3 linked regions of the Natronomonas pharaonis DSM 2160 genome follow. The protein of the gene in region 2 binds, or shares a complex with, the protein of the main gene of each other region. Links are inferred from orthologs where the notes say so. Each region holds a gene or a part of one and is shown on either strand. Other genes may lie near its edges. The genes, in order: NP_RS09095, NP_RS12505 and NP_RS00290.

Region 1 (9,544 bases), 690 kb from region 2 along the record:
AAGCGGTGGCGTGAGGACAACGAGGAGGCCGCCGCCGTCGACGGCTCCGACCGCGCGGCCGAGCGCGTTCGGCCGGCAGCTGTCGTGGCAGTCAAAGACGACACACGCCCGCGTCGTTCCGAGCAACTCGTCGGTTCGCTTCGGTGCAACCCCCGCGCCAACCGGCAGCTCCTGCTCGCTGACAGCGGCGACTTCCGTTCTGTCGATGCCTGCCGCCTCTACGGCCGCCGCTGCCCCTCGGTAGCCGGCATCACGACCGCCGGCCAGCACGAGCAGGCGGCGCTCGTTCGTCGCTGACGCCTCCGAGCAGAGCCCACGCGCCGTCTCCCGGACGGTGTCCATGCGGGAGCCAACGTCGGCGCGGCGGAAGGCTTCGTCGGTCGCCGGCTCCGGACGGAGCAGACGCCTCGGCGTGCTTGGCAAGGGTTAAATGGCGCGGCACCGGACGGAGAGGTATGAGTAGCACAAGCGACAAACGCAGGGACCACTCGTGTATCTCCTGCGGTATCAGCATTTCCGGAACGGACGCGGCGAAGTTCGACTGTCCGGAGTGCGGAACGCTGATTTACCGCTGTTCGAAGTGCCGCAAGCAGAGTAACCTCTACGAGTGCCCCGACTGCGGGTTCACCGGACCGTAACAACCATGGGAAAAGTCGCTGCCAAGATGAAAGTCATGCCGCAGAGCCCCGAGGTCGACCTGGACGAACTTCAGGACCGCCTCGAGAACTCCCTGCCAGAAGGCGCGAAGATCAGCCGCGTCGACCGCGAAGACGTCGCCTTCGGCCTCATCGCGCTGTTCCCGACGGTTATCATCCCTGACGAAGCCGGCGGGACCGACACCGTCGAGGACGCCTTCAGCGGCGTCGACGGTGTCGAAAGCGTCGATGTCGACGAAGTCGGCCGGATATAAACCACCATCTCTCCGTTTTCCAAAGCGAGCACACCTTGATAGCCGCCGGTGTCAGGGTCTCGACCCCGCGTTCCGAGACCGTTACTTTGATGCATAATACCTCGAATACTTCGGTGCGGCCGGCACTCCGCCCACGGCGAGTGGGCGGCTGGGGAAGGAGCGTCGCCGGAACGCACCTTTTATGTGTGGGTCCTGTTTAGGGTGGGTCAAGAATGCCTAGTTCGAACGGTCCACGTCAAGCAACTCGTAACAAGCTGAAAAACGACGCTCGCGAACGCGGTACGTCGCCGCCGCAGCGTTCCATCGAAGAGTACGACGACGGCGAGAAGGTCCACCTCAAGCTCGACCCCTCGGTTCCGAACGGTCAGTTCCACCCGCGATTCAACGGCCGCACCGGAACGGTCGTCGGCGAGCAGGGCGACGCCTTCAAGGTCGAAATCGAAGACGGCAACGTGACCAAGACGGTCATCGCCGCCCCTGCACACCTTCGCCGCCAGCAGGCATGACGATATTCAAGGAGGTACTCGACGAAGAGTACCTCACGACACCGGAGGCCAAGGAGCTGCTGGCTGACATCGAGGCCGAGCGCGCGCTCGACGAAGACCGCGAAATGCGGTACGAACTCGCTCGTGCCATCGAGCACGTCAACCGCTTTGCCCTCCTCGACGTCGAGGAAGCACAAGCGCTCGTCGAGGACCTACGGGAGCTCGAGAAGGTGGACGAGGCAACCGCCTACAAGGTCGCAAATCTCCTGCCGGAAGACCGCGACGAGCTCCGGACCGTCTTCGCACAGGAACGGTACTCGCTTTCGGGCGACGAACTCGACGACATTCTCGACATCGTCGCCAAGTACGCCTGAATCGACCCCTGTTTTAAATATCGGCTTCCCGTACGTGGGTGTATGAGCGACGACGGAGACGACACCGCAGCACGGACAGCGGTCGTGTTGGATTTCTTGCCGCGGGGGAGCCCGAGCGACGACCGACCACAGTACGAGAAGTCCCCGGTCGCCTTCGCGGTCGGCGAGGAGGACTTCCAACTCGTGGAGGCGGCGCTTACCGACGACGCCGGTATCAACATCGGCGACCGAATCGAGATTGATCCGGTCGGAGACAACGTCAAAGACCTCCGGACCGTTGAGTATAGGGACCTCACGAGCACCGCCGAATCGGAACTGGAGTACGCTATCGAGTCGATAATCGATGCCGACGAGGCGCAGTTTGTTGATTTCTACAACGACGCCCAGCCGATTACGACCCGGCTCCACGTGCTGAACCTCCTGCCGGGAATCGGGAAGAAGCTCCGGAACAACGTCCTCGATGCCAGGAAGCGACAGCCCTTCGAGGATTTCGACGACATCGAGGAGCGGGTTTCAGGACTCCACGACCCCAAAGGCGTGCTCATCGAGCGAATCACTGAGGAGCTACAGGAAGACGACCTGAAGTACCGCATCTTCGCCCGCCGTGACGACGAGTAGCGGCAGTGAAGGGTGAACCATATACGACTCGCGGCATAGACTGCTGATATGCGCGACCCCGACGCGCTCCTCGTCCGGGCAGGCGTCCGCGGCGACCCGGAGCGCGACCAGCATTTCCTCATCGACGACCGCGTTCTCGACCGCCTACCGGGCTATCTGCCGGACTCGGCCGACACTGACCACGTCCTCGAAATCGGTGGCGGGACGGGGGCACTCACTGACCGACTGCTTGACGTCGCCGACCGCGTGACGGTTATCGAACGAGACCCCGGGCTGGCGACGTTTCTGACCGACGAGTTCGCCGACGAGATCGAGGCGGGGTCGTTGACCGTCATCGAGGGGGATGCACTGGAGGTCCCACTGCCCGATTTTACTGCATCCGTGTCGAATCTCCCGTACGGGGTTTCCTCGGAGATTGCGTTCCGGCTGCTGCCCGAAAAGCGGCCGCTGGTGTTGATGTTCCAGCAGGAGTTCGCCGAACGGATGGCTGCGGAACCAGGGACAGACGAGTACGGACGGCTCTCGGTGACGGCCGGCCACTACGCGGATGTCGAGGTTGTTGAGCCGGTGCCGAAAGAAGCGTTTTCGCCGCCGCCGGCGGTCGAAAGCGCCGTTGTGCGAACGACACCACGCGAACCGCCCTACGAAGTGCCGGACGACGAACTGTTTATGCGCCTCGTCCGGGCTGTTTTCACCCAGCGTCGTAAGACGATGCGGAACGCCGTCCGGAATACGACGCACATCTCCGGCATTGAAGACGCCGAGGCAGTCGTTGAGGCGGCCGGGGAGGACCTGATGAGCAAGCGGGCCGGGAACGTCCCACCGGAAGCGTTCGCCCGCCTCGCGGCCATCGCCGCGGAGGTCGACGGCTGATGTCGATACGGACTACCCATTGAGATGGTTCCCGCGAACTCGATACCGTGGTACTGGCGGATCATACGGCGTATCCAAGTAACGTTCGATACGCCGACCGCACAGTACGCTGCGACAATCGGGGCAGTAGTGACCTTCGTAGCCGTCTCGCTTACCGTCTACTATGGCGGCCGACGACTCAAAGCGCGTCGCGACCCGGACGCGGTAGAGGCGATGCAGTCGATTGCCATCGCCGTAACTGCCATCCTCGTGAGCGCCTTTCTGGTTGCGGTGTGGCGTACCTCTAGTGAGGTGATCGAGGCGCTCGGCTTTCTTTCGGTGACTCCCGAATCCGGCGTCAAAGCGCTTGTGACGGTTATCGTCGTCGCCGTCGGGTACGCCGTTACGCGGCTGACAAAGCGGTCGATAAAATACGGAAGTGGCCGCGTGACGATAACCCCACACCAGCGTGAGCTGGCCCACCATCTCGTTCAGATTGTGGTGCTCGTGCCGGTGTTGGCGTTTATTATTGCTCTCTGGGGCATTCCGGTCAGCAACATCTTCCTTGGGGCCGGTGTGCTCGGTATCGTGCTCGGCTTTGCGGCCAGAAAGACACTCTCGGGCATCCTTTCGGGGTTTGTCATCCTCTTTGCCCGGCCGTTTGAAGTCGGCGACTGGATACGCGTCGGCGAGCGGGAAGGCATTGTGACCGACATCACCGTCTACAACACACAGATACGGACGTTCAACGAAGAGCACGTGCTGGTGCCGAACGATACAGTGACGGAAAACGAGATTATCAACTACTCGAAGACAGACCGGCTCCGAATCGAGACCGATGTCGGCGTCGATTACGAGACGGACATCGGGACTGCGGCCGCTGTTGCGGCCGAAGCGATGGAGCGGGTCGAAGCGGTTGCCCCCCAGCCGTCACCGGATGTCATCCGACTGGAGTTCGCCGACTCGGCGGTTATACTGCGGCTACGCTACTGGATAACGACCCCGACGGTCCAAGAGAAGTGGCGTGCACAAAACGCGGTCATCGAGTCCGTCAAGCAGGCCTTCGAGGACGAAGGCATCAAAATCCCGTTCCCACAGCGTGAACTCACCGGACGAGCGGAAACCGGTGGATTCCATATTACAAATACTCCGACTGACAACGACGACAGCCGGAAAGCGGTCCGTCGTCGGCCGGGCGCAGGCGGCGACATTTCGGAACCAGTCGAGGACGACCTCGCTGACTCGGACGACGAGGAGAAACACCCGGCTGCCGATTTCGAGGAGTCAGTCACGGACCCGCCCGCAGACGAGGAGGCGAGACGGTGACGCTCGAAGACCGCCGTGAGATGCCGACTGTCTACGAGCCTGCGGAGGACTCACGACTACTGGCCGATACTGCAGTCGAACGAGTCGATGGCGGTGTCGCGCTTGAGGTCGGCGTCGGCTTCGGCTACGTCGCCGCGCAGGTCGCCAGCGCAACCGAGACCCGCGTCGTCGGCTGTGATATCAACCCCGAGGCGTGTGTGCGCGCCCGGGAAGCCGGTATCGAAACAGTGCGGTCGAACCTGACCGACCCCTTCGCGGCCGACAGCTTCGATGTTGTGCTGTTCAACCCGCCCTACCTCCCAACGCCTCCCGAAGAAGAGTGGGATGACCCACTGGAACATGCTCTCTCCGGCGGCGAAGACGGCCGCCGCGTGATTCGGCCGTTTCTTGACGACCTCGGCCGAGTGCTGCGGCCGGCCGGCCGCTGTCTCCTGCTCGTCTCGTCGCTGACCGACATCGATGCTGTCGTCAAACTGGCAGCCGACGCCGGCTTCGAGAGCCGTGAAGTGGCCGAGGAGTCGTTCCCGTTCGAGCGGCTCGTCGTCCTTGAAATAACCCATGCGAATAGCTGAGTAGGAAATATTAAACGCCGTCATCTCGTAGCCGGCTGCAATGACGGAGGTACTCGCTACGACACCCGGGCTGTATCCGCTGCCCGACTGGGCGAAAGACGAGCTGTCGGACCTCAAAGGCCATCAAAAGGACGACCTGATTTCCGGCGACGAGTCCGACGCCATCGTCGACGCCTACGAACGCGCTCGCGCTGACGTGCTCGAATGGCAGACCGACGCCGGAATCGACCGCGTCGTCGAAGGCCAGCTCCGGTGGGACGACATGCTCGCCCACCCGCTCTGTGTCCACGACAGCGTCGAGACCCGCGGTATCGTTCGCTACTACGACAACAACAACTTCTATCGGGAGCCGGTCGTCCAAGACGCGCTGACTCCTGACGGCGACGTTGCCGACGAGATTGCCGCCGCCGACGGCGTGAATCAGGCCGTCCTCCCCGGCCCCTACTCGCTTTCCGAGCTCGCGACCGACGAACATTACGGCGACGACGCCGCGTTCCTTGACGCTGTCGCCGACTTCCTCGCCGCGGAGGCGGGGGCGCTCCCCGATGTCGAGACGCTGTTCCTGTTGGAACCGTCTCTCGTCACCGACGCCCCGGACGACGGGGCCGACGAGCGTGCCAGCGAGGCCATCGACGCCGTTGCCGACGCCGTCGACGCCGAGGTCGTCGTCCACACGTACTGGGGTTCGATTCCGGAGAAGCCCTACGCCCACCTGATGGACGCCGACATCGATGCCATCGGCTTCGACTTTGTCACCGACCACGAAGGAAGCGTCTACAACATTCAGGAATACGGCACGAAGGACAGCATCGCACTCGGCGTCGTCGACGGGCAGAACACGCTCGTTGAGACGCCCGAGGAAATCGCCGAACGCGTCGAGTGGGTCGAAGAGCAGGTCCCTGTCTCCGAGTTCGAACAGCTCTATGTGACATCGAACACCGAGCTGTTCTACCTGCCGACAAACAAGGCCGAAGCGAAGCTGAACGCACTTGCGACCGCCGCAGCCGAGGAGGTGCCCCGATGAGCAACCGTTCCCTTCCCGAAACGAGAGCACAGTTCCGCCCGAAGGACCATCCGACCGAGCATTTCCTCCTGACAACCGTCGTCGGCTCCTACCCCAAGCCGAAGTGGCTCAACCGGGCGAAGGAACTCGCCGAGGACGACGACCGGGACTTCGACGACGACGACCTCGAAGAGGCCCTTGACGACGCTGCTCGACTCATCACCGAAGAACACACCCGCGCCGGGCTAGACGCCGTCGTCGACGGCGAGATGCGCCGCAACGAGATGGTCGAGTACTTCGCCGACCGCATCGACGGCTACGAGTTCAACGGCCCAGTCAAGGTCTGGGGGCACAACTACTTCGACAAACCCTCCGTCGCCGACGAGGTCGCATACGACGAGCCGTGGCTGGTCGACGAATTCGAGTTCACCACCGGTGTCACCGAGCGACCGGTAAAAGTCCCGATTACCGGCCCCTACACGCTCGCGTCGTGGTCGTTCAACGAACACTACGAGGGCGAGGCGGAACTGGCCTACGAGTTGGCCGACCTCGTCAACGAGGAAATAAACCGGCTTGTCGAGGCCGGCTGCCGATACATCCAGATAGACGAGCCGGCGCTGGCGACGACGCCGGACGACCACGCCATCGTCGGCGAGTGTCTCGAACACATCGCCGACGGTATCCCCGAGGACGTCCGTCTCGGGCTACACGTCTGTTACGGCGACTACTCGCGCATCTACCCGGAGATTCTGGACATGCCGGTCCATGAGTACGACCTCGAACTCGCCAATGGCGACTACGAACAGCTCGACGTGTTCAAAGAGCCGACCTTCGAGAAAGACCTCGCACTGGGTGTCGTCGACGTTCACACGACGGACGTCGAGACCGTCGAGGAAATCAAGGAGAACATCATCAAAGGCTTCGAGATCGTCCCGCCGGAGCGGCTCACCGTCTCGCCCGACTGCGGCGTGAAGCTGCTGCCCCGTGAGGTCGCCTATCAGAAGATGGAGAACATGGTTGAAGCGGCCCGACAGGTCGAAAAAGAGCTCGACGCCGGCGAGATAACCGTCGGCTACGCCGGCCAGTAAGCGGTTTTCGTCTTTTTTTTATTCGTCTGTCTCGTCACCGGTTGCGGCCGCATCCTCGGTGTCGCTGGAGGCTGCGACCAGCGACAGAACGATGCTCCCGACGCCGGCCAGCGCAACGAGTACGCCCTCGGTACGGACCGCCGAGACGTACCAGTCGCTCGGTTCGAGGTCTTCGGGGTTTTCGTAGCCGACAAGCACCATCCGCGTCAGGTACTCGAGTTTCTTTTCCGGGAAGACGGCGGCGAAGACGCCGTATGCGACCGCGAGTGTTTTCCAGAACATACCGATGGCTACGAGCGGGGAGGATATAAAATCGGGGAGCGCGTCGGCCGCGGTCAGCAGCCGTTATTCGTAGAGCCAGGGCTCGTCGATGCGCTCGTAATCCTGCAGTTCGTCGTCGTCGAAGAACAGCCCGATTTCGCGCTCGGCGGAGCCGGGCTCGGTGTCGGAGCCGTGGATAACGTTGCGGCCGAGGTCAAGCCCGAAGTCACCGCGGATGGTGCCGGGCGCGGACTCGGCGGGGTCGGTCTCGCCCATCATGGTCCGGACCTGCGCGACGGCGTCCTGTCCTTCCCAAACCATGGCAAAGACCGGCCCGGAGGTGATGAACTCCTTGAGCTCGTCGAAGAACGGCTTGTCGACGTGCTCGGCGTAGTGCTCGCGGGCGAGCTCGTCGTCGATTTGCATGAACTTGCCGGCGACGAGCTTGAGGCCGCGGTCCTCGAATCGGGAGACGATGTCGCCGATGAGGCCGCGCTGGACCCCGTCAGGCTTTACCATCACGAAGGTGCGCTCGGTGTCGGCCATCTACGCTTGCACCTCTTCTTCGTCTTCCTCGTCGGCAGCCTCTTCCTCGGCGGCCTCAAGATCGGGCGTCTCCTCGGCCGCTTCGTCGGCTGCTTCCTCGTCGGCAGCCTCAGCAGCCTCGTCTTCCTCGTCGGCCGCTTCGTCTTCGGCTGCTTCCTCGCCACCAGTCCATTCGAGGTCACGGGCTTCGCGGCCCATGAAGTAGTTCTTCTCGCACTTCGAGTCAGCGAACCAGAGCACGGTACCGTCGTTTTTGACGTACATCGTGCCGGTTCCCGGCTCGATTTCCTGTCCGCTGTAATCGCAGGTACGTTTCTGAACCATTATTGTCCTCCGATGGAGTCGGCCTCACGAGCGGTCTCGCGAAGCTGAATCACGTCGCCGACACGGACCGGGCCGAGGACGTTCCGGGCAATGATACGGCCCTGGTTTTCGCCCTCTTGGATCCGGCATTTGACCTGCATGGCTTCACCGTGCATGCCGGTCTCGCCGACGACCTCGATTACTTCGGCAGGGGTCGCGCCGCCTTCTTCTTGTTCTTCAGCACTCATCGTTGGTCACCTACTGAAGTTCCTCAACTTTCTCGGCGATATCCTCGACCTCGCCGTTCGCCTCGCCGGCATCGACGATGGCCGCGGCAGCGCTGCCGACCTGCAGGCCAGCGGCGTGGCCGATGTCGTCCTGTGTACCGACGAAGACGTACGGAATCTCCTTTTCGGTGGCGATCTCCGGAAGGTGCATGACGACCTCCTCGGGGCTGACGTCCTCGGCGACGAAGACCAGTTCCGCGTTGCCGCGCTCTACGGCTTTCGTCGTCTCGTTTGTGCCTTTCTTTACTGAGCCGGTGTCCCGGGCGACCTCGAGCGCCTCAAGGGCGTCGTCTTCGAGGTCGGCCGGCACGTCGAAGTCTACATATACTGACATTGTTGAACTCCTCCTACGCGCGGGCTCGCGCTCCCCCGCCGTCGAACCGGGCCGCCTGTGACCTGGTTCTCACGCCCGAACCGGACGTGTCGATTCCCTTCCGGCTAGGAGCATCACAACCCCGCGTAGGCTGTACACCACCGTACTGCACCCCTGCATAAAAGCGCTTATGAACGCCGCTCGGCGTGCGACTCCACCGCAGACGGCGGGAAGCATCGATGTGCGGCGTACTCTCATGGACCAGCTTGTCGCCGAATATTTTGGCCATCCAAAAAGATACTTTCTAACAAAAGAACTGAATTTCATTTGGTGGAAACGCTTAAGGCGGATGCGGACGAAATAGCGTCTGTATGAGTACCCAAGAGACCGTCCGCCGTCAAGCCGGCAGCGTCGAAGAGACCGCTCTCAACATCGACCCCGAAAAAGCAGAACAGCTCGTCGACGCGCTAAACACCGACCTCGCCGCGACGTACGTCCTCTACCACCAGATCAAGAAGCACCACTGGAACGTAGAGGGTGCTGAGTTCCTCGACGTCCACGAGTATCTCGGCGAGGTCGCCGCGGACCTTGAGGCCGACGCCGACG
Region 2 (9,573 bases):
CCCGAACTGAGGCAAAGCGACTGGCCGGCGTCGGTGACCGGGCGTTCGCGCTCGGTACGTACGTCGCTACCCACGAGCCGATAGCGGCGGCCGAGGCGGCCGTCGCCGACGAACTATCGGTGTCGTCGCCAGCGGACCCGCTTTCGGACACCCGCAGCGACCTCGGCGACCTCGTCTAGGGGACGAGCCGGTCCAGCACTCCCTCCGCTTCCGGCTCCGGAACCGAAGCTTCGGTGACGGTGTTTACGACATCGACAAGCGCCGGGTATCCGGGCGCGTCCTCGTCGCTTCCCGGCTTGTCGGCTTCGAATGGTGGCACCGTAACGTCCCCCTCCTCGTGTGCTGTCGCGTGTGTCACGACCGTCGCGTCCGGCTCCGCGCCGACATCGGCCAGCCGGTCCCGCATTCGTGGTACCGCGTCAGCCGCGCGGTCGGCGTCACAGACCACGGCGACAGCCTCAGCCGCGTTCACTGCGGCGACTGCTTGGTTGCCCGCCACCGGCGGAGTATCAACAAGCACGTAGTCGAATTGGCGAGCGGCGGCGTCAACCTGGTCTTCGAACGCTTCGGCTGCCTCGGGGCGTTTGGCCCGCGCGAACCGCTCGAAGGGCGCGCGGGCCGGACAGACCGCTAGCCGACCGGCGCCTTGCAGCTGCTGGTCGTACAGCGCGGCTTCGAGCCGCTCGTCGCCGAGACAGAGCGCTGTCACGTCGGTGTCGATGCGGCCGGAAACGTGGTCGGCTAGACCCTGCGTCGCGTACGCGGCGTCGAACACCGCGGTATCGTGGCCCGCTGACGCCAGCAGGTGGCCGCATTCGAGCGTGAGACGCGTCGTGCCGGCACCGCCGGTCGCTCCGACGAACGCCGCAGTCGTTCCGTTCATATTTGACTTTCCACTCGCTCTAGGTGAAAAATAGTGCGGTCGGAAATCGCCGCTCCGGTGTCAGTCGAGCCCCTCGGCGATGTCGTCAGCGATGGTGTCGAGCTCCTCGTCGCCCAGCTCCGGTGTCTTCCCGGCGACGCCGTGTATCGGGCCGCCCCCGTCGCCTTCGAAGCGGGGAACGATATGAACATGCAGATGCGGCACCTCTTGGCCTGCCTCCGGGCCGTCGTTGATGCCGATAGTCGTCGCGTCGGCATCGACGGCGTCTTGGACCGCCGGCGTCACCGTTCGAACGGTCTCGAAGACATCGGCCGAAAGCTCCGGCGGCAGGTCGCGGAGCCGCTCGTAGGGCTCTTTCGGGACGACGAGTGTGTGCCCCGGCGCAAGCGGGTTCGCATCAAGGAACGCCAGCGTGGTTTCGGTCTCGTGGACGATGCGGGCGGGGATGTCCCCGTCGATGATCTGCTCGAAGATGGTTCGGTCCGACATGGTCGACACATCGGCCGGCGGTTACATCAACGTTGACCCCGCGGCCCCGCCCCGAGCTCCGAGAGCGCCCGGCCGATGGCGTGCCGATACTCGTCGGCCTCGTAGCCGAGCCGCGACCGCCAGATGGCCTGATACGAGGGGTGCAACACCGGCAACAGCGGCGGAAGCCCGTCGGTCCGAATCGGCGTCAGCACGGCATCAAGAAACCCATCGAGCGTTCTGTCGGCCGCCGCCAGCAGGGTTTCGGTGGCGTGTCGCCCCGTCGGAACGACACACGCCGGCTCAATGGCGGTAAGCTCCTCAAGAAGGTACGGCCGGCAGTTGTCTCGCTCCTTGCTCGTTGGTTCGCGGTTCGACCCCTCGCCGTCGCTGGGGAAGCATTTGACGGCGTTGGTAAAATACAGCTCGTCGGGCGCGTACTCCAGCGACTCGAAGAGTTCCCGGATTCGGCGGCCGCTGTGCTGGGCGGTGTAGGACATGCCGGTGTAGTTGCCGCCCCGCCAGCGGTCGGCGTCGGGGTTGCCGGCTCCCGGCGCTTCGCCGACGATGACGAGCGTGGCGTCACTGGAGCCAACACCCCACGAGATTTCGGTTCGGCAGTCGGCGAGTTCGGGACACCGCTGGCAGTCGTCGGCGAGGGCGTTTCTGGCCGCCCGGTCGGGAAACGTCGGCATCAAGGGCATGTGGGGCTGTCCTCGCCCTGAGCGTTTCGACGAAATATATAACCGACATAATACAGCATATTATTGTAACGTCGAAATTAGCCGAAGGCTTATTCCCGTCGCTCCGTTTCGGTCGCATGCGAATGAGTAACGCACCCACCGATACCGACGACGGCGCTGACTCGCGTATCGACCCGCCGACGACGCCGCTCGACGACGGCCAGTACGGCCACCTCTCGCTTGATAACGGCGAGGTCGTCATCTACGACCGGGAGGAGCCGGAGATGTGGCTCCAGTCGGATTTCGCCGTCGACCTCGGCGCGTAGTGCTGGCTGAAGCTGTGTGGTTGCTTTCCTGAGACTCACCAGGGGTGTTTCTGCGGCTCTCGGTTGCACGTCCGACCGACGTTACGGGGACAACGATGGCATATCGGCTTTTTGCTCACCGATGGCCACGAGCGCGGAACAGTAGCTTTATCAGTCGCAGGGGAGGATATTCACGTCATTACTAAATGACGCAGAAACACCGACAACCGGAGGTGAACATCGGGCTGGTCGGCCACGTCGACCACGGAAAGACGACTCTTGTCGAGTCGCTTTCCGGTGAGTGGACCGACCAGCACTCCGAGGAGATGAAACGCGGCATCTCCATTCGCCTCGGCTACGCCGACGCGACGTTCCGGGAGTGTCCGGAACTCGACGAACCCGACCGGTACACCGTCGAGGAAACCTGTCCGGACGGCTCCGAAAGCGAGCATCTCCGGACGGTGTCCTTCGTCGACGCGCCGGGTCACGAAACGTTGATGGCGACGATGCTCTCGGGAGCGGCCATTATGGACGGTGCTGTGCTCGTTATTGCAGCCAACGAGCCGGTTCCGCGAGCCCAGACTGAAGAGCACCTGATGGCGCTGGATATCATCGGCATCGACAACATCGTCATCGCCCAGAACAAAATCGACCTGGTCGACCGCGAACAGGCACTCGACAACTACGAGGCCATCGAGGAGTTCGTCGACGGCACCGTCGCAGAAGACGCGCCGGTGGTCCCGATTTCCGCCCAGCAGGACGTGAACATGGACCTGCTGATGCAGACTATCGAATCCGAGATTCCGACCCCCGACCGGGACCCCGACGCTGACGCGCGCCTGCAGGTCGCTCGTTCGTTCGACATCAACCGACCGGGGACGACGTGGGAGGACCTGACCGGCGGCGTTCTCGGCGGTTCGCTCACGCAGGGACAGCTTGAGGCCGACGACGATATCGAAATCAAGCCCGGCCGCGAAATCGAGGAAGGCGGCCAGTCGGAGTACCAGCCCGTCGAGACGACGGTTCGGTCGCTACAGGCTGGCGGCGAGTTCGTCGACACCGTCACGCCCGGCGGTCTGCTCGGTGTCGGGACCGGCCTCGACCCCTCGCTGACGAAGGGCGACGCGCTGGCAGGTCAGGTCGCTGGCCCGCCGGGGTCGCTGCCGCCGACGCGGGAGTCGTTCACGATGGATGTCGAACTCCTCGACCGCGTCGTCGGCGAGGACGCCGAGGAGATAGAGCCGATATCGACCGGCGAGCCGCTAATGTTGACCGTCGGGACGGCAACCACTGTCGGCTCGGTTACGAGCGCTCGCGACGACGAGTGTGAGGTACAACTGAAACGACCGGTCTGTGCGCCCGACGGCTCGAAAATCGCTATCAACCGCCGCGTGGGCGCTCGCTGGCGGCTCATCGGCGTCGGAACGCTTCGGTGATGCGCGTGGTGCTCGATACGAACGCACTGATGGCTCCGGTCGAAGTCGGCGTCAGAACCTTCGCGGAACTCGACCGCCTGCTCGGCGAGTACGAGGCTGTCGTCCCACAGGCCGTCGTCGAGGAACTCGAATCCCTCTCGGGCGGCGGTGGCGAGGAGGCGACCGCCGCGAGTGTGGGTGCCGACCTTGCCGAACGGGAGTGTGCGGTCGTCGAGCACAACGCTGAGTACGCCGACGATGCCGTCGTCGAACTCGGCCGCGAGGCAGACTACGCGGTGACGAGCGATATGCCGCTCCGTGAGCGGCTGCTGGAAGCGAACGTTCCCGTAATTAGTTTACGGGGGCGAACCAAATTCGAAATCACTGAACCATAGCATGTACAAACGGGTCCGACTCAAAGATACGGTTGAGGTGCCGCCCAGACACCTCGCGGACGTGTCGCCCGAGCTGGTCAAGCGGCTCCTACAGGACAAGCTCGAAGGACAGATGGACGAAGACGTCGGCAGTATCGTCTCGGTAACTGCGGTCCACGATATCGGCGACGGCGCGGTGTTGCCGAACCGCCCCGGCGTCTACTACGAGGCGGAGTTCGACGCCGTCACGTTCGATCCTCAGATGCAGGAAGTCGTCGACGGGGAAGTCGTCGAGGTTGTCAACTTCGGTGCCTTCGTCGGCATCGGTCCGGTCGATGGCCTGCTGCACGTCTCTCAGATCTCCGACGAGTATCTCGCCTACGACGAGGAAAACCAGCAGCTCGCGTCCAGAGACTCCAACCGCGTGCTGAGTGTTGGCGACTCCGTCCGCGCACGCATCGTCACCAAGTCCATCGACGAGCGCAACCCCCGAGACTCCAAAATCGGCCTGACAGCCAAGCAGCCGGGACTCGGCAAGCACGGCTGGCTCGAAGAGGAACGGCAGCGCCGCGAGGCGCAGGCGGGTGATTAGATGGCGGACCGGCTGGTGTGTCGCGACTGCCATCGCGTCCTCGAAGTCGACGACGGCGAGCAGTGTCCGTCCTGCGGGTCGACCTCGATGACTGAGGACTGGGCCGGCTACGTCGTTGTCGCCCATCCCGAGGACAGCCGCATCGCCGAGGAGATGGGCATCTCCGAACCGGGACGCTACGCGCTGAAGGTCCGGTAACATGTCGAAAATCCTCGCAAAGCTGCCAACCGAGATGCGCGGCGAGCTCAAGGACCCGCTCGGTGAGATATATACCGACACCGACGAGCTGCTCGCCGACGCTGGCGACCCACTCGTCGCGGTCGGCGACATCGTCACCTACCACCTGCTGGAGGCGGGCCACCGCCCGGCGGCAGCCATCGTCGACGGCAAGACCGAGCGCGAACGTGTCGAGCGGAAGGTGTTGTCGGCGATAGAGGAGTTCGACGAACGAATCGATGTCGCCAATCCGCAGTCGACGATTACCGACGACCTGCTGGAGGCGCTGTCGACGGCCCTCGACCGGCCGGACCCGACGGTCGTCGTCGTCGACGGCGAGGAAGACCTCGCGTCCCTGCCGGCGGTTGTCGCCGCCCCTGTGGGGGCCTCGGTCGTCTACGGCCAGCCCGGCGAAGGGATGGTGCTTGTCCACGTCACCGACGAGACGCAGGCGGAATGTCGGGACATCATCGAGCGGATGCAAAGCGACTACAGCCAAATCGAGTCGATTCTCTCCTAGCCGCTCCGGCGGGCGTCGCCGTGTCTATGGCTTCGAAATCCTTTTAGGTGCTTCGACGGAAACTCGTGGTAACGTAACCATGGACGTCGACATCATTGACGAAGACGAAAACCCGATGTTGCACCGGACCGATGTCCGGTTCCAGCTGACTCACGAGGAGGCGACCCCGTCCCGACTCTCCGTCCGCGACTCCCTCGCGGCCAAGCTCAACAAGGACGCCAGCGAGGTCGTCGTTCGCAAACTCGATACGAAATACGGGATGCGGAAGACGGTCGGCCACGCCAAGGTCTACGACAGCGCCGACGACGCCAAGGCCGTCGAGCAGGACCACGCCCTCGAACGGAACAAGATCGAAGCAGACGAAGAAGCCGACGAAGAGGCGGCTGAGGAGGCCTGAGGATGGCCCGCTACGAGTTCTACAACGAGGACGGCACGACGGACCGCGAGCAGTGTCCCCGCTGTGGCGACACCTTCCTCGGTGAGTACGGCGACCGCAAGCACTGCGGCAAGTGCAGCTACACCGAGTTCCAGTAGGTCGTGACCCGCGTTCTCGGTATCGAAGGGACGGCCTGGTGTGCTAGTGCGGCCGTCTTCGATGCCGAGACTGACGCTGTTTTCATCGACTCCGACGCTTACGTGCCCGAGAGCGGCGGCATTCACCCGCGCGAGGCGGCCGAACACATGCGCGAGGCCGTGCCGTCGGTCGTCGAGGCTGCCCTCGACCACGTCGAATCGAACTGGGGCGACCCCGCCGACGCCATCGACGCCGTCGCCTTCTCACGAGGCCCGGGACTTGGCCCGTGTCTCCGCATCGCCGGCACCGCAGCCCGGTCGCTGGCCGGCACGCTGTCGTGTCCGCTCGTCGGCGTCAACCACATGGTCGCCCATCTCGAAATCGGCCGCCATCGCTCCGGCTTCGAATCGCCGGTCTGTTTGAACGCTTCGGGCGCAAACGCGCACGTACTTGGCTACCACAACGGCCGCTATCGCGTGCTCGGCGAGACGATGGACACCGGCGTCGGCAACGCCATCGACAAGTTCACCCGCCACGTCGGCTGGAGCCACCCCGGCGGTCCGAAGGTCGAGTCCCACGCCGAGGACGGCGACTACGTCGAACTCCCCTACGTCGTCAAGGGGATGGACTTCTCGTTTTCGGGTATCATGTCGGCTGCGAAGCAGGCCTACGACGACGGAACCCCCGTTGCGGACGTCTGTTGTGGGCTCCAGGAGACGATTTTCGCCATGCTCGCCGAGGTCAGCGAGCGGGCGCTGTCGCTGACCGGCGCTGACGAACTCGTCGTCGGGGGCGGCGTCGCACAAAACAGCCGGCTCCAGGAGATGCTGACACAGATGTGTGAGAACCGTGGGGCTGCCATCTACGTCCCTGAACCGCGGTTCCTCCGTGACAACGCCGGGATGATAGCGGTCCTCGGGGCGAAGATGTACGAGGCCGGCGACATCATCTCTATCCCCGAATCGGGCGTTCGCCCGGATTTCCGCCCCGACGAGGTGCCGGTATCCTGGCGTGACGACGAGGCCGTCGCCCGCCCTGTCCCGACCGACGAACGCCGCCAGGGCGCAGAGGCTGTCGTCGACATCGATGCCGACGGCGGCCGCGTCACGAAGCGCCGGCTAGAGAAAGCCTACCGGCATCCTGTCCTCGATTCGCGCCTTCGGAGCCAGCGGACCCGCTCGGAGGCCCGGCTCACAAGCGAAGCCAGACGACAGGGCGTTCCCACGCCGGTCGTCTACGATGTCGACCCGGACGCGGGCCGTCTTGTCTTCCAGTACGTCGGCGATGCCGACCTCAAGACCGCTCTCTCAGAATCGGCAGTCCGGGATGTCGGCCGACATCTCGCCGCCTGCCATGCGGCTGGGTTCGTCCACGGCGACCCGACACCGCGGAACGTCCGGGTCGGCGAGGACCGTGCGTTCCTCATTGATTTCGGCCTCGGTTACTACACCGACGCCGTCGAGGACTATGCGATGGACCTCCACGTTTTCGAGGGCGCACTCGGCGGCACCGCCGACGACCCCACGGCACAAATTACGGCCTTCGAGGACGCCTACCGGTCGGCCGGCGACGGGGCCGTTGTCGACCATCTCCGGGAAATCGAAACCCGGGGGCGCTATCAGTAACGGAGCCAAGAGCTAAGTTGCTCTCGCCCCTCGGGACCGGATATGGAAACGTCCGAGCAGCCCACCTTCGAGACAGAGGCCGGCGAGGAGATATACCGGTTCGTCGAGCGGCACGGGACGGCCGCCCGCCACCGGGTCAGGGAAGTGACATCGCTCCCGGCCGAGGAGTTTCAGGACGCTCTCGAACAACTGCAGGAGCGTGGCTACCTCGAAGACGACGGCGGCACCCTGCAGGTGGCCCTCGATGTCGGCTCCATCGAGACGTACTCGACCGACGACATCGATTACACGGTACGACCGGCCCAACAGACGGACTTCGAGGGACTCATCGATACCATCCGCGATGTCACCGCCGAAGATACCTACATCGTCGCTGAGTCCATCGCTGAACAGCTTCTCTACGAAGACGCCGTCAACCGACACAACACGGCTGAATCCCGCGTTTTCTTCGTCGCGACCGTCGACGGCGACGTGGTCGGCTGGTCGCATCTCGATTTGCCACAGCTCGACAAGCTCCAGAGCACCGCCCAGCTGACCGTCGGCGTCCGCGGCGAGCATCAGGGCCACGGCATCGGCACTCGGCTACTCGAACGCGCCCTCGATTGGGCCGAGGCTAACGGTTACCGGAAGGTGTACAACAGCGTCCCGACGACAAACGACGAAGCCATCGCCTTCCTCGAGGAACGCGGCTGGGAGACAGAAGGTGTCCGCAAGAACCACTACACCATCGGCGACGAACACGTCGACGAGGTCATGCTGGCGTACACGTTCTGACCTGCAAACGAGGGGACGAATTATATTGGTGGGCTGCTAACGGTTGCGGAACAATGGACCTCGATAGCACGCGACAACTTCCGCTCGACCGGGAGTCCCGTGGGATGCGGTATTACCGGAACGCCGTCGAGCGACACTGGGACCCCCACGATATCGAACTGGACACCGACCGCGAGAACCTGAAAGCGTTTCTTGATTCGACTGACACCCCCGAGACGTACCTCGATGGGCTTCGTTCCGGCGTTGCCCGCTTTGGCGCGGGCGAGCAGGCGGTGACTGAGGACCTCGCGCCGCTGGCGACGGCACTCGGCAGTATCGACGACCAGATGTTCGTCACGACTCAGATATACGAGGAGGCAAAGCACACGGACTTCTTCGACCGGTACTGGCGGGAGGTCATCCACCCCGTCGAGGACGCACTCGGTCTCGACCCGTCTTCGCCCACCGACGAGACGTGGTTCAACGACGCCTACGAGGAACTCTTCGACCGCAACGAGGAAGCGATGGAGCGGTTGCTCGCGGCTCCGACGGCCGAACAGTTCGCCAAGGCGTACTGCCATTACCATCTCGTCATCGAGGGGATTCTCGCCCAGACCGGTTACTACGGGATGCAACAGTCGTATTCCGCCGACAGCTACCCGGAACTACCGCATCTGCCGGGGCTGTGTGATGGGTTCACGAAGATTCGGCAAGATGAGGGCCGCCACGTCGGCTTCGGGATGGCCAAGCTGAAAGCACTCGTCGGCGACGGCAAGGTCGACCCGCAACTGCTCGATGACATCGTCGGAGAGCTGCTACCGCTCGTCGATGACATCACGACAGATGTCGGCGACGAATCCTTCGACGATGTCGGTATTCCGCCCGAGGAGCTCGAGGCCTTCGCCGCCGAAAAACACACCGAGCGGATGGAACAAATAAAAGACGCCGCCAAATCCGTCCCCGACCTCGACTCACTGACGTCGCTTGATGGGTAGTCCGCCGTCGCGCTTCGCAAGGGTTATATATCACGCCACCTTCTGAACACAAGATGGCAACCGGAACGGTTGATTTCTTCAACGACACTGGCGGTTACGGCTTTATCGAAACTGAGGACGCGGACGAGGATGTCTTCTTCCACATGGAGGATGTCGGCGGCCCGGACCTCGAAGAAGGACAGGAAGTCGAGTTCGACATCGAGGAGGCCGACAAGGGCCCTCGAGCGACG
Region 3 (10,011 bases), 2.4 Mb from region 2 along the record:
TATCGGAACGGGCTGACTCCCAAGGAGTTCTTCTTCCACGCGATGGGCGGCCGCGAGGGACTTGTCGACACGGCAGTCCGGACCTCCAAGTCCGGCTACCTCCAGCGACGGCTCATCAACGCGCTCTCCGAGCTTGAGGCCCAGTACGACGGGACGGTCCGGGACACCTCGGACACCGTCGTGCAGTTCGAGTTCGGCGAGGACGGCACCTCGCCGGTCCGGGTCTCCTCCAGCGAGGAGTTCGACATCGATGTCGAATCCATTACCGACCGTATTCTCGACGAGGAGTTCGAATCCGAACTCGAACGCGAGGAGTTCCTCGGCATCGAGGAACCGAAGACGAACCTCTCCGAACACGGCGAATCGTGGCGCGCTGATACGGTTCAGGAGGTGGAATCCGATGACTGAGATTACCGACGACGTCGAGGCCATCGTCGAGGATACCGACCTGCCGCGGCGGCTGAAAGACGAGGTCTACGAGACGCTGGAATCGCGAAGCGGCGTCGCGCCCGAGGATGTCGAAGACATCGTACAGGCCGTCGAGTCGCAGTATCTCGAAACGCGGGTCGACCCGCTCGACCCCGTCGGAACCGTCTCGGCACAGAGTATCGGCGAACCCGGAACGCAGATGTCGATTCCGGCCGACGAGCAGGTCGTCGTTCGAAGGAACGGCGAGACCGAGCTGACAGAGATCGGTCCGCTTGTCGATAGCCTCATGGATAGCCGCGAGACGCGTTCGTTCGATGACCACGAGGTCACACTGGCCCCCGACGGTATCGAGGTGCCGAGCCTTTCCAGCGAGGAAACCGTCGAATGGAAGCCAATCGAGGAGGTCAGCCGACACGAGACGCCCGACGAGCTGCTCCGATTTGAGCTGGAATCCGGACGCTCGATCCGGGCGACGAAGGCCCACTCGTTCGTAACGCGGCAGGAAAACGAGGTCGTCCCCGTCGCCGGTGAGGAACTCGAGGCCGGTGACTGGCTGCCAGTCGTCGCATCGCTCGATGCGACCGATACCCAAGAGACAGTAGACCTCCGGAAGTATCTACCGGCAGGCGACTACTGGTATACCTCTGTGCTCGCGGACGGCGGCGCTGAGGCAGTACCCGGCGGACCGGACCAGCTTCGGAACAAGCGCGCGGCGCTCGAAGCCGGCGAACTTGCCGAGCACACGGCGTATCCGGTCCAAGGGACTGTCGGACTGCCGGAGCAGTTCCCGCTCGACGAGGAAACCGGCTTCTTCGTCGGAGCGTGGCTCGCCGAAGGCTCACTGGCCGACCACTACGTCTCGATTTCGAACGTCGATGCGGCGTTCCAGTCCCGGATTCGGTCGTTTGCAGAGCGGTTCGACCTCACCGTCAACGAGTACGAAAACGATAGCGGCTTCGCAGCCGGATACGACATCCGCCTCAACGGGACGATTCTCTCGGATTTCCTCCGAGCTGCGTGTACGGACGACGGTGAAAAGAGTATTCCAGGGTTTGCCATCGGTGCCAACGAGGCGTTCTTGAAGGGGCTGCTCCAGGGCTACTTCAGCGGCGATGGAAACGTCGGAACGAACGCCATCCGCTCCAGTTCGACGAGCGACAGGCTCACCGCCGGCGTTGGGCTGCTGTTGGCTCGCTTCGACGTGTATGCGACGCTCGGCCAACAGGAAGACTCCAGAACCCTCCGGGTTCCGAAAAAGCACGTTTCACGATTCGACAATCGTATCGGCATGGTCGGCGAGCGCGGGGCAGAACTCGAAGCGCTCGCTGAATCGGCCGACAGTGACGGGCCTGATGCAACCGACCAGATTCCGAACTTCGGAGACGCCCTCGAAGCGGTCGCCGAGGCTGCCGACATCCCACAGCGGCAGGTCAACAGCGCAACGAAGCGTCAGCGAATCGATCGGAGTCGACTGGCTCGCCTCGTTGCAGCGGCGGAAGCAGAGCTCGACGGGGAGCAGTCCGAACTCGATGCGCTCCGACAGGCCGTTACGGGCGATGTCGTCTGGGACCGAATCGAATCCATCGAGACGGTCGAAAGTGACCACGAGTACGTCTATGACGTCTCCGTTGAGGGCCTCGAGACGTTCACGACGGCAGATGGGGTCGTGACGCACAACACGATGAACACGTTCCACTACGCCGGTGTCGCCGAAATCGACGTCACACAGGGGCTTCCCCGGCTCATCGAGCTGGTCGACGCCCGCAAGACGCCCGATACGCCGATGATGACGGTGCATCTAGAGGGCGAATACGCCCGCGACCGCGAGCGGGCCCACGAAGTTGTCTGGAAAATCGAGGCGACGAAGATACTCGCGCTCGGTGACGTGTCGACGAACGTCGCCGACATGCTCGTCCAGATAGACCTCAACGAGGAAACACTGGCCGAGCGGTGGCCGACGATGGAGAGTATCGACGATATCGCCGGCCGCATCGCCGGCACCATCGAGGGCGAACTGGGCGTCGATACGGCCCGGCCCAAGCCGACGGTCATCGAGTTCGGCCCCGAAGAGCCGTCCTACCGGCAGCTGCTCCAGCTCGTCGAGGAGCTTCGGGAAATCGTCTTTAAAGGTATCGAGGAGATCAACCGCGTCGTCATTCGGAAGGAAGAAACCGAACAGGGCGAGGAGTTCGTCCTCTACACCGAGGGGTCGGACCTGAAGGAGGTCCTCGACATCGAGGGCGTCGACGCCTCGCGGACGACGTGTAACAACATCCACGAAATACACAACAACCTCGGCATCGAGGCCGCTCGCGAGGCCATCATCGAGGAGACGATGAACACCCTCGAAGAGCAGGGGCTGGACGACGTGAACATCCGGCACCTGATGTTGGTCGCCGACATCATGACCAACAACGGCGAAATCGAATCCATCGGCCGCCACGGCATCTCCGGTAACAAGGATTCGGTGCTTGCGCGTGCGGCGTTCGAAGTGACGGTCAACCACCTCCTCGATGCGGCCATCCACGGCGAGGTCGACGACCTCGACGGCGTGACCGAGAACGTCATCGTCGGCAAGCCGATAAAGCTCGGCACCGGTGACGTCGACCTGCGGATGGGTGCGACCCGAGACAGCGGGTCGAGGGCCGACGACTAAACAGCTATGGCCGTCACACTCACCGACGAAGCGCGGCGGTATATCGCCCTCTTCGACGAAGAGACGGACGTGGCGGCCACCGACTGCGTCGTCGACGAGGAGTACGACCGCATCGCCTTCGTCGTCCCGCCGGGGACGATGGGGCAGGCTATCGGCCCCGGCGGCGACCACGTCGCAACGGTCGAATCGAAGGTCGGCCGCGACGTGACCGTCATCGAAGGCGCCGAAACGGCGGCGGATTTCGTCGCCAACGCGCTTGCGCCGGCGGCGGTTTATAACGTCACCATCAGCGAAAACGACACCACGGTCGCCTACGCCGAGGTCGACGAGAACGACCGCGGCGTCGCCATCGGCGCCGACGGGCGGAACATCGACCTCGCCCGCCGGCTTGCCGACCGACATTTCGACATCGACGACGTCGAGTTGACATAAACCGGCTACCGGTCTGCGGTCACCGGCCGCGACTCCGCTTCGACGTAGATACGATTTGCTTCCGGAACGACATCTCTGACAGCGACTTCGACCGCATCGATTGCGGCCTCGATACCGCGGGTATCGAGGTCGTTATCGAAGTCGATTTCACAGGCGACAAGCACCGACTCCGGGCCGAGATGCATCGTCCGGAGGTCGACGACGGCGTTGACACCATCGGCAGCAGCGATCGCATCGAGCAGCCGTCGGCGCTCCCGGCGGGTGACACCCTCGCCGACGAGGAGGCCGCGGCTCTCCCATGCCAGCCCGAGGGCAACGCTCATCAACAACAGCCCGATGACGGCGCTACCGATGGCGTCGTAGGTCGTATTGCCGGTCACGTCGGTGAGATAGACCCCCGCAAGCGCGACGAGTACGCCAACGACGGCGACGAGGTTCTCCGTGGCAGCGGTCAAAAGCGGCGCATCCTTGCTCCGACGAAACGTATCGAACAGCGACCGGAACCCCTCGGTGTCGGCCTCCTCACGGACCGCTTGGTAGGATTTGTAGAAGGCAGCAGACTCAAACAGGAGGGCGACACCGAGGACGATGTAGTTGATGGTCACGTCGACATCGCGGGCGGGCGTGCCGATGGTCTCGTAGCCTTCGCGGACAGCGGCGTAGCCGGTGACACCGAACAGCAGCATCGTAACAACAAACGCAAAGACGTACTGCTCTTTGCCGCGGCCGAAGGGGTGTTTTCGTGAGGCCCCGGCGTCGCTGAGGCGGAACCCGAGCAAAAAGAGTAGCTGGTTGCCGACGTCGCTCAGCGAGTAGTACACCTGGCTGAGCATGCTGGCGTTGCCGGTCGCGAGCCACGCGATAAACTTCGCGACCGCAATGGCGGCGCTGGCGACAAGCGACACCACCACCACGAGGCGGGTTGAAACCATCTACCGCTGGTTCGCCTTGGCGGGCCGTAATCGTTTGGTCACAGGGCGTGGGGGGCGACCGCAGGGTGACGGCAAAAAGGGATGCTTAAGTAGCTCCGTAGGAAAGCAAGATGTACCATGGCGAACGGCAAATACGCCGCGCGCAAGCTGAAGCAGGACCGCCAGAAGCATCGGTGGTCCGACTCGGATTACGCGCGACGTGCCCGCGGACTCGGCAAGAAGTCCGACCCGCTCGAAGGGGCCCCGCAAGGCCGGGGTATCGTCCTCGAGAAGGTCGGTATTGAAGCAAAGCAGCCCAACTCGGCCATCCGAAAGTGTGTCCGGGTACAACTCATCAAAAACGGCAAGCAGGTCACCGCCTTCTGCCCCGGCGATGGTGCCATCTCCTTTATCGACGAACACGACGAGGTCACCATCGCGGGCATCGGTGGCGCAAAGGGCCGTGCGATGGGTGACCTTTCGGGCGTCAACTACAAAGTCGAGAAGGTGAACGGCGTCTCGCTCATCGAACTCGTCCGCGGGAACGCGGAGAAGCCGGTGCGATAATGAGTTCGGAAGCCCCCGAGCCGGACGCGCCCGCGTCGACCGACGACGAGCGCGTCTCGGCACAGCTGTTCGGCGAGTGGGAAATCGGCGAAATCGAATACGACGACCCCTCGACGCGACGGTACATCACCGTCACGCCGATAGCCCACACGATGGGCCGTCACTCCGAAAAGCAGTTCAAGAAATCGGAGATATCCATCGTCGAGCGACTCATCAACCGGCTGATGCAGACCGACGAGAACACGGGCAAAAAACAGCAGGCGACCAAAATCGTCCGTGAGGCGTTCGACATCGTCGCCGAGCGCACCGACGAGAACCCGGTGCAGGTGCTCGTGACGGCCGTCGAAAACGCCGGTCCACGAGAAGAGACCGTCCGCCTCAAGTACGGTGGCATCTCCGTACCGAAGGCCGTCGACGTCGCGCCCCAGCGGCGCGTCGACCTCGCGCTGAAATTCATCGCCGAGGGAACCTACAACGACTCCTTCAAGACCACGACGCCCGTCGAGGAAGCGCTGGCCCACCAGCTTATCGGCGCAGCGAACTACGACCTGCAGGCCTATCCGGTCAGCCAGAAGGAAGAACAAGAGCGCGTCGCGGCGGCGGCACGCTAACCCCGTTCGCCCCTTTCGTTTTCGCGGCGCATCGTAACTGATTCCTTTCGGCTTCCGTAAGTTAGTGTCACGCATGCGCCGCCCGCACTCCCGCCGACAGTTTCTCGTAGCCGCCGGCCTCACGGTGACCGCCGCGGCAGCCGGGTGTTTCGACTCAGCGTCGGAGCCGACCGGCGAGGAGCCGGTCGAGGCCGACCACGACCTGAGTGTCGACCACGACATCGAGTCATGGGACCGGTACGACCCGGACTGGACAGTGCCGGACGCGTCGCCCGGAGCACTCGAAGCTGAGACAGTCGTCGAGAACCTCGAAATCCCGTGGGACCTGTCGTTCGCCAGCGACGGCGAGTGTTTCCTCACCGAACGGGTCGGCCGCATCAGCCGGTACGACGGCGGCGACCTCGATGCCGTAACCGAGCCCGCCAACGTCATCGACCACGCGACCGCTATCGACCACGGCGACGAAGGCGGCTGGTGGGCCACCGGCGGGGAAGGGGGGCTGCTCGGAAACGCTCTCCATCCGAACTATCCCGAGGTGCCCGTTCTCTATGCGGTCTACACCTACGAGGTCGGCGACGACTACCGGAACCGGTTGGTGTACTTCGACCTGGCGGGCGAAGAGCCCGAGGAGACAATCATCATCGACGACATCCCGGGCGACAGCTTCCACAACGGGTCGCGGCTCGTCTTCGGCCCCCGGAACTACCTGTGGGTGACGACCGGCGACGCCGGCGACGAGCAGTTGAGCGCCGACCCGGACCGGCTGGCGGGGAAGGTACTCCGGCTCAACCCCGACGGCACCGCACCAGCGTCGAACCCCGATGTCGGCGACCCACGCGTCTACAGCTACGGCCATCGGAACGCGCAGGGGCTTTCGTTCATGCCGGACGGGACGCCGATAGCCTCGGAGCACGGCCCGGCGGCCCGCGACGAGGTGCAGATAATCGGTCCCGGCGAAGACCACGGCTGGCCGGCCGTCCGGAACGGCCCCGGTGTCAACGACGAGTACGAGCGCTACGACGCGGCCGACGGCGTGACGAGCCCGCTTGTCAACACCGGCATGGAAGAGACGTGGGCCCCATCGGGAGCCGTCTTCTACACCGGCAGCGAAGTGCCGTCGCTCCGGAACCGGTTTCTCGTCGGCGGACTCGGCTCGCAGACGCTATACGTCGTCACAGTCGGCGAATCGGTCCCTGACATCGGCGGGAAGCGCTACGACGCGCCGTGGCTTCACCCGAGCTACGAGGCGGTCGTCCACGAGCGGTTCGAGGACGAACTCGGCCGCATCAGACACGTCGAGCAGGGCCCGGACGGGGAGCTGTACGCGGTCACATCGAACCGCGATGGTCGGGCCGACGGCCCGTTCCCGACCGAATCCGACGACCGGCTGGTCCGCATCGTCGACGCCTAGTCGGCCGCCTGACCGGTATCGGAGAGAACGTATTCGCGGGTAGCGTCGACGAGGGCTTTCCGGTAGGCTGACTCGTCAGGGTCGTCTTCCAGCGACCGAAAGCGCCGCTTGAACGCCGAAAGCGACACCGACGGCGCATCGGCCGCCGCAGCGCTCGCGAGGTCGTAGAGCCGGTGGTCGGCATCGATTGCATCGTGTCGCTCCAAAAGCGCCAGCGCGAAGGCGGCATTGACGACCGTGATTTCCGGGTCAGCACCCGGTCGGAGCCGCCGGCCATCCTCGGGCGGTGATGGCGGCGAGTCGGCCAACGCTCGGGCCAACGACGACTCAAGAAACGACACCAGCTTGTCGGTCGGCCCAATATCGAGGGTGATGTCGTCGGCGTAGATATCTTTCATGTGATTTGCTATCTGGTAACAGTGACTCAGCTTCCGCTGTTCGACGCTGCGGCCGGCCAAGGCGAGAAACAGCGCCTCCTCGGTCGACTGGAGATGGGAAGGATGGGCCTGTTCGTAGCGAGCCATATGCGCGAACTCATGGAGGGCCAACTCTCTGGCCATCGCCGAGGTCGCCGCGCGCCGTGAGACGACGAGTTCGTGGCGGTCGTCGTAATGGCCAACCATCGTTCGCTCGTCAGGGTCGTCTCTGATGTCGACGACGACCGGCCGTTCGAGGCCGTACTCGGTGTCGAGCATATCGCGGGCGCTGAGAAACGGTGCGGCCGGTCCGTCACCCCGCACTCGAATATCCATGTCAACTATTACCAGTCGCCGCGGACGTTTGACTGTTTCGCAGGCGGCGACCCGCGAGCGGAGGACAGTTCGGCCCGCTCGGTACGCGTTGTCCACCCAAATCGCAAAACACTATCCTTTTCACCTTGCTTTCGGAACGTGACTGTATAATGGGCCGACGCAAGAAAATTGTACAGGAGTGTGAACGGCTTATGGACGAGCCGGAGCAGATCCGGAACATCGCCATCGCCGCTCACGTCGACCACGGCAAGACGACGCTTACCGACAACCTGCTGGCCGGCGCCGGCATGATTTCCGACGAGACCGCCGGCGAGCAGCTCGCGATGGACACCGAAGAAGACGAGCAGGAACGCGGCATCACCATCGACGCCGCAAACGTTTCGATGACCCACGAGTACGAGGACGAAAACCACCTCATCAACCTCATCGACACCCCCGGCCACGTCGACTTCGGCGGAGACGTGACGCGTGCGATGCGTGCTGTCGACGGCGCGCTCGTGGTCGTCGACGCCGTCGAGGGCGCAATGCCCCAGACGGAGACGGTTCTCCGGCAGGCGCTCCGTGAGGGCGTCAAGCCGACGCTGTTTATCAACAAGGTCGACCGCCTCATCTCCGAGCTACAGGAAGGACCCGAGGAGATGCAGCAGCGGCTGACCGGCGTCATCGGCGATGTCAACGAGCTCATCCGCGGGATGACCGAGGAGATGGACGACATCAACGAAGACTGGACGGTTTCCGTCGAGGACGGGACCGTCGGCTTCGGGTCCGCCCTCTACAAGTGGGGCGTCTCGATGCCGTCCATGCAGCGGACGGGGATGGACTTCGGCGAAATCATCGAGCTCGAACGAGCCGACAAGCGGCAGGAGCTCCACGAGCGAACGCCGCTTTCCGATGTCGTCCTCGACATGGTCTGTGAGCACTTCCCGAACCCGGTCGACGCCCAGCCCCGTCGTATTCCGCGTATCTGGCGTGGCGACGCGGACTCCGAGGTCGCCGAAGCGATGGAGCTTGTCAACGAGGACGGCGAACTCGTCATGATGGTCACCGACATCGGTATCGACCCCCACGCCGGCGAAATCGCCGCAGGCCGTGTCTTCTCCGGCACCATCGAGAAGGGCCAAGACCTCTATGTCTCCGGAACCGCCGGGACGAACCGGGTCCAGAGCGTCGGTATCTACATGGGCGGCGAGCGCGAGGAGGTCGAACGCGTCCCCGCAGGTAACATCGCCGCAGTCACGGGGCTCAAAGACGCTATCGCCGGCTCGACGGTTTCGTCCGTCGAGATGACGCCGTTCGAGTCCATCGAACACATCTCCGAGCCGGTCATCACGAAGTCCGTCGAGGCAAAGAACATGGACGACCTGCCGAAGCTCATCGAGACGCTCCAGCAGGTCGCCAAAGAGGACCCGACGATTCAGATCGAAATTAACGAAGACACCGGCGAGCACCTCATCTCCGGACAGGGCGAACTTCACCTCGAAGTCATCACCCAGCGTATCGAGCGCAACCAGGGAATCCCGGTCAACACCGGCGAACCCATCGTCGTCTTCCGTGAGGCGCCCCAGCAGGAGTCCCGCGAGGTCGAAGGGCGCTCCCCGAACAACCACAACCGGTTCTACATCACCGTCGAGCCGCTTGAAGACGATATCGTCGAGACCATCAAGATGGGCGATGTCTCGATGGACATGCCCGAGCTCGAACGCCGTGAAGAGCTGATGGAGCAGGGCATGGACAAGGATACGGCCCAGAACGTCGAGACCATCCACAACACCAACGTCTTCATCGACGACACGAAGGGTATCCAGCACCTCAACGAGACGATGGAGCTGGTCGTCGAAGGGCTCGAAGAAGCTCTCAACGACGGCCCGCTGGCCGCCGAGCCCGTCGAAGGCGCACTCATCCGCCTGCACGACGCCCGTCTCCACGAGGACGCTATCCACCGCGGTCCGGCACAGGTCATCCCCGCCGTCCGCGAGGCGGTTCACAACGCGCTCATCGACGCCGAAATCAAGCTGCTGGAGCCAATTCAGGAAGTCCGCATCGACGTGCCCAACGAGCACATGGGTGCGGCCTCCGGCGAGATTCAGGGCCGACGTGGCCGCGTCGACGATATGTACCAAGAAGGCGACCTGATGGTCGTCGAGGGCGTCGCCCCCGTCGACGAGATGATCGGCTTCTCCAGCGACATCCGAAGCGCCACGGAGGGGCGTGCGTCCTGGAACACCGAAAACGCCGGCTTCCG

Evidence for each region.
Region 1: NP_RS12505 (region 2) and NP_RS09095 share a complex: the UniProt entries of both Methanocaldococcus jannaschii proteins name them as parts of the RNA polymerase complex. The link is inferred for Natronomonas pharaonis DSM 2160 from one-to-one orthologs.
Region 3: NP_RS12505 (region 2) and NP_RS00290 share a complex: the UniProt entries of both Methanocaldococcus jannaschii proteins name them as parts of the RNA polymerase complex. The link is inferred for Natronomonas pharaonis DSM 2160 from one-to-one orthologs.

What each region holds. Positions count from the first base shown.
Region 1 is NC_007426.1:1,769,208-1,778,751, reverse strand. The notes cover bases 273-3,090. They hold NP_RS09095 (RNA polymerase Rpb4 family protein), read left to right. Parts: upstream 273-1,412; coding sequence 1,413-1,769; downstream 1,770-3,090. Other genes in these bases: NP_RS09085 (16S ribosomal RNA methyltransferase A), read left to right, coding at 2,436-3,090; NP_RS09090 (DUF655 domain-containing protein), read left to right, coding at 1,812-2,387; NP_RS09100 (50S ribosomal protein L21e), read left to right, coding at 1,123-1,416; NP_RS09105 (elongation factor 1-beta), read left to right, coding at 644-910; NP_RS14165 (HVO_2753 family zinc finger protein), read left to right, coding at 456-638. In the rest of the region: more of tmcA, read right to left, coding at 1-272; more of NP_RS09085, read left to right, coding at 3,091-3,260; NP_RS09080 (mechanosensitive ion channel family protein), read left to right, coding at 3,285-4,565; NP_RS09075 (HemK2/MTQ2 family protein methyltransferase), read left to right, coding at 4,562-5,137; NP_RS09070 (methionine synthase), read left to right, coding at 5,178-6,161; NP_RS09065 (methionine synthase), read left to right, coding at 6,158-7,228; NP_RS09060 (hypothetical protein), read right to left, coding at 7,247-7,510; ndk (nucleoside-diphosphate kinase), read right to left, coding at 7,574-8,035; NP_RS09050 (50S ribosomal protein L24e), read right to left, coding at 8,036-8,359; NP_RS09045 (30S ribosomal protein S28e), read right to left, coding at 8,359-8,586; rpl7ae (50S ribosomal protein L7Ae), read right to left, coding at 8,597-8,959; DNA starvation/stationary phase protection protein DpsA, read left to right, coding at 9,310-9,544. UniProt on the Methanocaldococcus jannaschii protein: DNA-dependent RNA polymerase (RNAP) catalyzes the transcription of DNA into RNA using the four ribonucleoside triphosphates as substrates. This subunit is less well bound than the others.
Region 2 is NC_007426.1:2,460,514-2,470,086, reverse strand. The notes cover bases 3,089-5,935. They hold NP_RS12505 (DNA-directed RNA polymerase), read left to right. Parts: upstream 3,089-4,150; coding sequence 4,151-4,720; downstream 4,721-5,935. Other genes in these bases: NP_RS12485 (30S ribosomal protein S27ae), read left to right, coding at 5,856-5,935; NP_RS12490 (30S ribosomal protein S24e), read left to right, coding at 5,536-5,853; NP_RS12495 (GTP-dependent dephospho-CoA kinase family protein), read left to right, coding at 4,920-5,456; spt4 (transcription elongation factor subunit Spt4), read left to right, coding at 4,721-4,918; NP_RS12510 (PIN domain-containing protein), read left to right, coding at 3,775-4,149. Outside these bases: NP_RS12540 (DUF7858 family protein), read left to right, coding at 1-179; NP_RS12535 (AAA family ATPase), read right to left, coding at 176-883; NP_RS12530 (HIT family protein), read right to left, coding at 944-1,372; NP_RS12525 (uracil-DNA glycosylase), read right to left, coding at 1,399-2,046; NP_RS12520 (DUF7331 family protein), read left to right, coding at 2,178-2,360; more of NP_RS12515, read left to right, coding at 2,546-3,088; more of NP_RS12485, read left to right, coding at 5,936-5,990; NP_RS12480 (bifunctional N(6)-L-threonylcarbamoyladenine synthase/serine/threonine protein kinase), read left to right, coding at 5,994-7,595; NP_RS12475 (GNAT family N-acetyltransferase), read left to right, coding at 7,638-8,369; NP_RS12470 (ferritin family protein), read left to right, coding at 8,423-9,343; NP_RS12465 (cold-shock protein), read left to right, coding at 9,397-9,573. UniProt on the Methanocaldococcus jannaschii protein: DNA-dependent RNA polymerase (RNAP) catalyzes the transcription of DNA into RNA using the four ribonucleoside triphosphates as substrates.
Region 3 is NC_007426.1:53,620-63,630, forward strand. The notes cover bases 1-3,285. They hold NP_RS00290 (DNA-directed RNA polymerase subunit A''), read left to right. Parts: upstream 1-400; coding sequence 401-3,085; downstream 3,086-3,285. Other genes in these bases: NP_RS00285 (DNA-directed RNA polymerase subunit A'), read left to right, coding at 1-408; NP_RS00295 (NusA-like transcription termination signal-binding factor), read left to right, coding at 3,092-3,285. Also shown: more of NP_RS00295, read left to right, coding at 3,286-3,517; NP_RS00300 (cation diffusion facilitator family transporter), read right to left, coding at 3,523-4,449; NP_RS00305 (30S ribosomal protein S12), read left to right, coding at 4,567-4,995; NP_RS00310 (30S ribosomal protein S7), read left to right, coding at 4,995-5,606; NP_RS00315 (PQQ-dependent sugar dehydrogenase), read left to right, coding at 5,680-7,017; NP_RS00320 (DUF5781 family protein), read right to left, coding at 7,014-7,769; NP_RS00325 (elongation factor EF-2), read left to right, coding at 7,919-10,011. UniProt on the Methanocaldococcus jannaschii protein: DNA-dependent RNA polymerase (RNAP) catalyzes the transcription of DNA into RNA using the four ribonucleoside triphosphates as substrates. Forms part of the jaw domain.